DNA from 4 places in the Gracilibacillus sp. HCP3S3_G5_2 genome. Region 4 is predicted to be linked to each of the others. Evidence: riboswitches for the same ligand, from Rfam matches in the RefSeq annotation. Region 4 holds a riboswitch; each other region holds the start of a gene.
What was found. A riboswitch is a leader RNA that binds a small molecule or an ion and turns the genes downstream of it on or off. The one in region 4 is predicted to bind S-adenosylmethionine.
Positions count from the first base shown of each region.

Region 1: it holds a riboswitch for S-adenosylmethionine, as region 4 does, so the genes downstream of both, ACTNEP_RS12010 (acetyl-CoA C-acyltransferase) here and ACTNEP_RS04630 (alpha-hydroxy-acid oxidizing protein) in region 4, are expected to answer to the same signal.
Region 2: it holds a riboswitch for S-adenosylmethionine, as region 4 does, so the genes downstream of both, ACTNEP_RS08000 (phosphoadenylyl-sulfate reductase) here and ACTNEP_RS04630 (alpha-hydroxy-acid oxidizing protein) in region 4, are expected to answer to the same signal.
Region 3: it holds a riboswitch for S-adenosylmethionine, as region 4 does, so the genes downstream of both, ACTNEP_RS07350 (bifunctional homocysteine S-methyltransferase/methylenetetrahydrofolate reductase) here and ACTNEP_RS04630 (alpha-hydroxy-acid oxidizing protein) in region 4, are expected to answer to the same signal.

Region 1 is NZ_JBQHXU010000007.1:143,984-146,182, forward strand. It holds gene ACTNEP_RS12005 (GNAT family N-acetyltransferase) at 59-601, shown strand; SAM riboswitch class I at 699-814, shown strand; SAM riboswitch class I at 981-1,085, shown strand; gene ACTNEP_RS12010 (acetyl-CoA C-acyltransferase) at 1,164-2,199, shown strand, end outside.
Region 2 is NZ_JBQHXU010000004.1:193,329-195,527, forward strand. It holds gene ACTNEP_RS07995 (aldo/keto reductase family protein) at 1-668, shown strand, start outside; SAM riboswitch class I at 775-888, shown strand; gene ACTNEP_RS08000 (phosphoadenylyl-sulfate reductase) at 960-1,688, shown strand; gene ACTNEP_RS08005 (assimilatory sulfite reductase (NADPH) flavoprotein subunit) at 1,746-2,199, shown strand, end outside.
Region 3 is NZ_JBQHXU010000004.1:40,637-42,835, reverse strand. It holds gene ACTNEP_RS07350 (bifunctional homocysteine S-methyltransferase/methylenetetrahydrofolate reductase) at 1-966, opposite strand, end outside; SAM riboswitch class I at 1,050-1,154, opposite strand; gene ACTNEP_RS07345 (nitroreductase family protein) at 1,325-1,891, shown strand; partial or broken gene ACTNEP_RS07340 (short-chain dehydrogenase) at 2,042-2,188, opposite strand.
Region 4 is NZ_JBQHXU010000002.1:429,246-431,444, reverse strand. It holds gene acsA (acetate--CoA ligase) at 1-766, shown strand, start outside; SAM riboswitch class I at 770-877, shown strand; gene ACTNEP_RS04630 (alpha-hydroxy-acid oxidizing protein) at 955-1,872, shown strand; gene ACTNEP_RS04625 (L-lactate dehydrogenase) at 1,958-2,199, shown strand, end outside.

The DNA of each region.
Region 1 (2,199 bases), on a different contig from region 4:
GCATACAACTTCCCCTTCTGTTAAAATATTTTCAATTTACTAATTGGGGGGATGTAACTTGTTTGTAAACAGACTTGATGAAGATTTAGCCTTGAAACTAATTGATTTGAGAGATGCAGAAAAAGTATTTGCATTAACTGAAAATTCAAGAGACTATTTACGGGAATGGCTACCTTGGGTTGATACAACCTTAAAGGTAGAAGATACAAAAGCTTTTATTCAATCAAGTATAAAAGGGTTCGCCGACAATAAGAGTTTAACGACAGTCATCTTATATAAAAATGAAATTGTCGGGGTTGCCGGTTATAATAGCATTGACTGGTCCAATAAGATTGCGTATATCGGCTATTGGCTTGGTGCCGAATACCAAGGAAAAGGAATTATGACAAGAGCAGCGAAAGGATTAACAGATTATGCTTTTCATGAATTAAAATTAAATAAAGTAGAAATTAGAGCTGCGGTTGACAACCAAAAAAGCAGAAGTGTCCCTAAAAGGCTGGGATTTGTGGAAGAAGGGCATATCAGAAGTAGTGAATGGTTATACGATCATTATGTTGATCATATTGTATACGGAGTTTTAGCTGAGGAATGGCTGAAATAGTATATAAAATATTGTCGAAATATATTGACAATTTTAACGAAAGCATGCTAAAGTGTAGTATATTACTTGGATTTAAAAAATAAAATATAATAATCTTGTCTTATCAAGAGAGGTGGAGGGACTGGCCCAAAGAAGCCTCGGCAACCATTAAGTTTTTTACTTAATATAGGTGCCAATTCCATCTAAGTAGATTTTACTTAGAAGAGATAAGAGATTCCTAATGTTCATTTACGTCTCTCTATCTCTATTTGTAGGTAGGGAGATTTTTTATTGTTATAAATGATTTTGTTGCTTGCATCTATTTCTTCTCCTTGAATAATTGTAGATGGAAGGAAGCGAGCAAGTTAAGCAGTGATTCGCTAAAAAATGAATAGGTGATAGCTTATCAAGAGAGGTGGAGGGACTGGCCCAATGAAACCCGGCAACCATTAAGCAATGCTTAAAAGGTGCTAATTCCAACAGGAGAAATCCTGAAAGATAAGAAGAGCAGTTAAGCCCTCTTTTTATCGAAGAGGGCTTTTTCATTTATCGAAAAATTTATTTGAAAAAGGAGTAATCTCGTATGTCGATTGTTATTTTAGACGGTATCCGTACACCTTTCGGGAAATGGAACGGTGCACTCTCAGAATTTACAGCTGTAAATTTAGCGAGTATGTCATTGAAATATTTAATCGAGAAATATCCTATGATTCCATACATAGATGGGGTATTGTTAGCACAAGTTATTCAGGCTGGCCAAGGACAAAATCCTGCAAGACAAGTTGCACACGAAGCAGGACTCGACTCCAACACACCAGCAATCACACTTAATAACGTCTGTCTTGGGGGAGTTGCCACTGTTATTGATGCGGTTCGTCGCATTAAATTAGAAGAAGGTAGTACGTATATTGTTGGTGGTTTTGATTCGATGTCAAATGCTCCCCATGTTATCCCTACTCGGTCGATCAAGGGAATGGGACACCAAACAATAACAGACACACTACTACATGATGGACTGTGGTGTTCTTTAAGCAATCAATCAATGGGAGTATTAACAGAACAATATAATCTTGTATACGACATTGGTCGTGAAGAACAAGATCAATTTGCCGCTCTATCTCAGCAAAGAGCAGCAAAGGCGTCTGAACAAGGTTTATTACAGGACGAAATCCTACCGATTGATGGAGTGTTGACAGAGGATGAAGGAATCCGGCCAGAGACAACAGTAGAAACATTAGCAAAATTAAAACCAGCTTTTACGAAAGGTGGAACCATTACAGCTGGCAATGCTTCACAAATGACAGATGGGGCTAGCCTTGGTGTTGTGACAACATTAGAGCAAGCCCAACAAATGGAGACAGAACCACTTGCTTATATCATTGATTGGGCTGAAACAGCTGGTCCAGATACTAGTTTACACACGAAACCAGCAGATGCCATCCAAAAGATATTAGCTAACCAGAATTTGACAGTAAATGATATTGATTTATTTGAAATAAATGAAGCATTTGCAAGCGTCGTAATTGCCAGCTGTCAGAACCTAGCTATTGATTATGACAAAGTAAATATAAATGGAGGAGCAATTGCAATAGGACACCCGCTTGGAGGCACTGGCTTCC
Region 2 (2,199 bases), on a different contig from region 4:
GTCTTTCACGTAAACATATTATGGAGCAATGCGACGCCAGCCTACAGCGGTTAGGCCTCGATTATGTCGATATTTACTACTGCCACCGTTACCACCCTGATACACCATTAGAAGAAACATTACGTGCATTAGATGATCTTGTTCGCCAAGGGAAAGTATTATACATCGGAGTCAGCGAATGGACTGCCGAACAAATGACAGAAGCTATTCACCTTGCTGACCAAAAGCTGTTAGATCGCATTGTTGTCAATCAGCCAAACTATAGCATGCTTCATCGGTATATCGAGAAAGAAGTCATCCCTGTAAGTAAAAAGCATGGAATTGGCCAAGTGGTTTTCTCTCCCCTTGCTCAAGGTGTTCTAACAGGAAAATATAAAAAAGGAGAGGCTATTCCAAAAGATAGTCGAGCTGCTCAAGATAATTTAGATCTATCACGAGTATTAACAGAGAAAAACTTGGAAAAGGTCGAGGCATTGCAGGAAATCGCAGCTACCGAAAACCTTTCATTAGCACAATTAGCGATTGCCTGGATTTTACGCCAAGATAATGTATCAAGTGCCCTTATCGGTGCAAGTAAACCTGCTCAGATTGAAGAAAACGCAAAAGCAGCTGGTGTAAAACTTTCTCCAGATACAATTGAACAGATAGAAAATATATTACAACGGTAATCAATAAAAACCTAGTAACTTGGTATTATTTTTTACAGTTTTTTCAAAAAGACATTGACTTTTCCATTATTTGTGTATACTATGGTAGTAACGAACATAAATGGAATTCTTATCCAGAGAGGTGGAGGGGCAGGCCCTGTGAATCCTCGGCAACAGGTTCGCTAGCGTAACACTGTGCCAAATCCTGCGGAACAGCATATGCTGAACCGAAAGATAAGAAGGGAGAAATACACATTGCTTACCTTCTTATCTTTTGATAAGAAGGTTTTTTTAATGAGGAGGAAGCTATACATGCTGACTTATGAAAATTATTATGAAAGTCCATTAAACGGAGAGACACCTGACCCTCAAGATCCGACAAAAGGAGCACAGAAAATTTTAGAATGGGCATATCAAACGTATGGAAAGTCTTTGGTCTATGCTTGTAGTTTTGGAGCGGAAAGCATGGTTTTAATTGACATGATCGCTAAGGTGAAACCAGATGCTAGTTTAGTATTTTTAGACACTGGCCTACATTTTCAAGAAACCTATGACCTGATTGAGAAAGTCAAACAACGATATCCTTTATTAGATATCGAAATGAAGAAACCTTCCCTCACGGTAGACGAACAACGAGAGCAATATGGTTCAGCATTATGGAGCCGAAATCCAGACCAATGCTGTTATATCAGAAAAGTAAAGCCTTTAGAAGAAGCACTTAGCGGAGCTACCGCATGGATTTCGGGGTTAAGAAGAGCACAATCACCCACAAGAGCAAACACAGATTTCCTTAACAAGGATGAGCGTTTCCACTCCATTAAGGTATGTCCCTTAATTTATTGGACTTGGGAGGATGTTTGGGAATATATCGAAAAGCATCAATTACCATACAACAAGCTGCATGACCAAAACTACCCAAGTATCGGCTGTATCCCGTGTACATCACCAGTTACAGATGCTAACGATGAGCGTTCAGGGAGATGGGCTAACTTTCAAAAAACGGAATGTGGTTTACATGCTACTCCACCATCATCAAAGTAACTATTTTTTTATCACCAAATGCAAGTAAGTCTATCGGATTAATTAAAAGAGGTGAAAATGTTGACATTACAAGTGGTAAACAGTCCGTTTGATGAAAAACAGACGGAAATATTGAATCAGATTCTACCAACACTGACAGATGCACAAAAAAATTGGCTCGCTGGATATTTAGCCGCTTCCCAATCATCACAAACCGTGACAACGGCTGAACAGCCAGCACCTGCTCAAGTGGAAACCCGTACCGTCACCATTTTATACGGATCAGAAACAGGTAATAGTCAAGCACTAGCAGAACAGCTAGCTAACCAGCTAAAAGATATCCAGAGGGATGTTACAGTTTCTAGCATGGATGACTTTAAGCCAAAGAAACTAAAAGAGGTAGAAGATTTACTCATTATCACAGCAACACACGGTGAAGGAGATCCTCCTGATAATGCGATTCAATTCCATGAATATTTGCACAGCCGTAAGGCACCAAAGCTTGAAAAGGTAAACTTTTCCGTTTTGTCAC
Region 3 (2,199 bases), on a different contig from region 4:
AGTGTGTCGTTTTCGAGCTTTTTCCGCTAATGTTGTTTGCAGGGGAGGTTGTGGTTTCTTAGCAGTATGAGTGAACGTAATTTGTTTAACCTTCTTTTGTTTAATCGGTTTTAACCCACTAATACCATCTTTCAAAGCTCGAATGTGTTCAGGTGTTGTACCACAGCACCCACCAATTAAACGCACACCTTGATCACGGAATTCCTTCGCACATTGTTCAAAGTAGTGGCTGTACTGGCTGTATACTAATTTTCCGTTTTGATAGGAAGGTAGACTCGCATTTGGATAGGCAGCTAAGTAAGCCTTCTCAAGAAGTGGAACGGATTCTAATGCTTTGATCATATAGTGAGGACCGAGATGACAATTTACGCCAACAACATCTGCACCAATTTCTTCTAATGCTTTTAAAGCAATGGCAAGTGGAATCCCATTTTCCATGATACCTGGCTCATGCATCGAGACATTGGCGATAATCGGTAAATCTGTTTCTTGCCTAGCAATCTTTAATACTTGTTTTATTTCTTCAAAGTCATAGTATGTTTCAAGTAATAAGCCATTGACCCCTTCCAATAACAGTGAAAATAGTTGTTCTTTAAAGCTACGGACAATGTCTTTCTTCGAAGCGACTAATTTTTGTATCCCTCTAATTCCCCCGATTGTTCCTAAAACAAATGCTTCATTTCCAGCTGCTATCTTGGCAAGTTGAACCGCCTTTGTATTTAACTCATGTACTTGGTCCTCCAAACCATAACGTGACAATTTAATATAATTGGCTCCATATGTGTTGGTTTGAATAACTTCTGCTCCGGCATCCATATAGGTTTGATGAACTTGGAGGATTTGATTAGGATGAGTAGTGTTGTAGGACTCGAAACATCGATCAACACCATGAGCGTACAGTAGAGTACCCATTGCTCCATCTGCAATCATTATTCTTTTCTGTAATGTATGGAGGAAATCCGCCATTTTTTCACCTCTTTTCCATGATAATTTTTAAACATAAAAAATCTCCGGCTATAGAAAGACGGAGATTAATTAGAATAATAAACATCTCATCTTTCAAGCACTTATTGCTTGCTGGAATTAGCACCTTGTCAGTACAGACGGTTGCTGAGGTATCATCGGGCCAGTCCCTCCACCTCTCTGGATAAGAAAAACTATTTAATTAGTAACATTCTTTAGCATTTTACAATAAAAGGAAATTTATTTCAACTACAAATTGGAAATTGATGGTATAAAACTTCACCTTGACTTGACTCTATCCCCGATTATGGTATGATGAACCTAGTTGAAAATGATTATCAATAAGAAAGAAGGCGTGTTCATGAATTTACAACAACTTATTATAGAACGTCGCTCAATATCTGCATATCAGGATAAAGAGGTACGAGTAGATTTAATAGAAGAATTGCTTGAAACAGCTATATGGGTGCCAAATCATAAAATGACAGAACCATGGCGTTTTGTTTTTATACAAGGTGAAGCAAAAGAAAAATTGGCGGAAATCAACCGTCAAGTCGCCCTTTCCAAAACGAACAGCAATTCAGACGAAGAATTAAAAATAGTAAGTGATAATGCCTACCACAAAATAATGAATGTGCCGTTTATCTTTTTTGTTATTAATAGCTTGCACCCACAGGAAAAATTAAGAGAAGAGGATTATGCTTCTTCCAGTTGTTTAATTCAGAACTTCAGTTTACTGGCATGGGAAAAAGGGTTAAGTGTTTTTTGGAAGACAGGAAAGCTTGCTTTCTGTCAAGAAACTGCAGAATTGATCGGCTTACAAGAGAATGAAAGAGTAGTAGGACAAATACAGGTAGGCTACCCAGCCAAAAACCTATCTCCAATTCCAAGAAGATCAGCTAAAGAAAGAATCACCGTTATAGAGTAAACGCATCGGACTGCTTGAATCCCGATGCGTTTTTTTGCTGTAAAGAACAGAACAGATAAACGGTGCAATTAGAACATATTTCCAATGTTACAAAAATGATTGTCATTTTCCTATAAGGAATACTACCGGTACCCCTTAGCATCTGCAGGCTTGATTGTACTCTGAGGGGCTCATCCGTGTTGTACGGCCAGTCACGTAGACGGTTGCTCCTGCTGCTCCTAACTCAATTGCGATGCCTCTGCCTGCGCCTCGGGTTCCTCCAGCAACTAACGCTACTTTCCCTGATAAAGATTTCATCATTAGCTACC
Region 4 (2,199 bases):
TCAACAATATGATTTATCCTCTATTCGGCATGTGTTGAGTGTTGGAGAGCCATTAAATCCTGAAGTAATTCATTGGGCGTGGAAAAGCTTAAAGGTACGTATTCATGATACGTGGTGGATGACAGAAACAGGGGGCCACTTAATTGTGAATCTTCCAGCTGAAAATATTAAACCAGGTTCAATGGGAAGACCTTTTCCAGGCGTACAAGTAGGAATTCTAGATGAAGAAGGTAATGAGCTTCCTCGAGGCGAAATAGGTCAATTAGCTGTTCGCATACCATGGCCAGGACTGATGAAAGAAATTTGGGGAAACAAAGACAAATTCCAATCTTATTTCCAATACGAAGGCTGGTATATTTCTGGGGACCTTGCTTTACAAGACGAAGAAGGATATGTTTTCTTCCAGGGGCGTAATGATGATATGATCAACTCTGCAGGTGAGCGAATAGGTCCATTTGAGGTAGAAAGCAAATTAATTGAACATCCAGCAGTTGAAGAAGCTGGTGTCATTGGAAAACCAGATGAATTGCGCGGAGAATTAGTCAAAGCATTTATTACATTAAGAGCTGGTTATCAGCATTCAGTTCAATTAATGGAAGATATTCGCTTATTCGTTCGGAAAAATCTTTCCGCACATGCAGCACCTCGAGAAATAGAGGTGATGGAAGAATTACCGAAGACGAAAATCAGCGGAAAGATTTTAAGAAGAGAATTAAAAGCATTGGAAGTGAAAAGAGCTAATAAAGCGACAAATGAAAACATATAAATACTCTTATGAAGAGTGGTGGAGGGACTGGCCCGATGAAACCCGGCAACCTTAAGTAATCCGAGCTTAAAAGGTGCTAAATCCTGCAAACATCTGTTTGAAAAATAAGAGGGAGATAAGCGTTTGCGTCTCTCTTGTTTATCAAGAGGGACTATTTTGTTTCCCTTCATTATTAGGAGGCATATAACATGGCAAAAGCAAAGGTGAATAGAACTGTTGTAAAAAGCTTAGAGGAAGTCGCTGAAAAACAGTTATCACAAGCAGCAACTTTATTTTTAGATCAATTAACATCCCATAAAGGGAATGCTACATCCTTTATACGTTATAATAATTCATCATCTAAATGGAAGATTTCTCCTCTGTTGTTAGGTGCAGTCGGTGCTCAGACCTATTTCCATGAAGATGGTGAATTAGCTACCGTACAGGCTGCTAGTAAACAAGGTGTACCTTTTATTGTGAGCAGTCATTCGTCTTATAGTATTGAAGAAATAAGTGATGCTGTGCCAGATAGTGAGCTGTGGTTTCAAGCACATATTTTTAAGGATGTAGAGCTTACAAAGCATTTTGTTCAACGTGCTGAATTAGCAGGATATCAGGCAATCATTTTGTCGGTTTCTAACGACGAAGTCTATCAGCAGCCGGATCAATTAGTGAGAGGATCAGCCAACTTTGTAGTAGATCCCATTTTTGCTAAGAAATATTATGATAGTAAAAGCTCTTTGTCTGAACAAATTGCACAAGAATATCAAAAACGTGAAATCAAATGGGCAGATCTTCAGTATATAAAAAGATTCACAACATTACCTGTTTTTATACACGGAGATTTGTCATTAGATGATATTCGTTTGGCACTAAAACATCAATTTGATGGAATTATTTTATCTAATATTAATCAATCTAATCTTGAATTATTAGAACAAATTAAAATTATTGTGGGTGAAAGCTTAACTATTGTTGTGGAGACAGAAGTAGAAACGAAAAATAACTTAAACAATTACTTACAACAAGGTGCGGATGCTATTTCGATAAGAAAACATTATATTCATGGGTTAGTTGCTTCAGGTGTTTTAGGGGTGGAAGAAGTAATAGATCAGTTATTCAATTAATTGTCAAAGAGATAATGTTTGATAAGAGGATGAAATGGGATATAGTATAACTATATCCCATTTTTTTTGGAAGGAATGGTTGTGGATGCCAATTCATAAAACGAAATTAAGAAAAGTAGTAGTTATAGGAACTGGACTGGTAGGAACAAGTTATGCATATGCATTGTTAAATCAAGGTGTTGTTAATGAAATAGTTCTTATTGATTTAGATCAAGCAAAAGCGGATGGAGAAGCTAGAGATTTGAATCATGGTATGGCATTTGGTAATCCTATGCGCATAAAAGCTGGAGATTATGAAGAATGTCATAACGCCGATTTAGTTGTAAT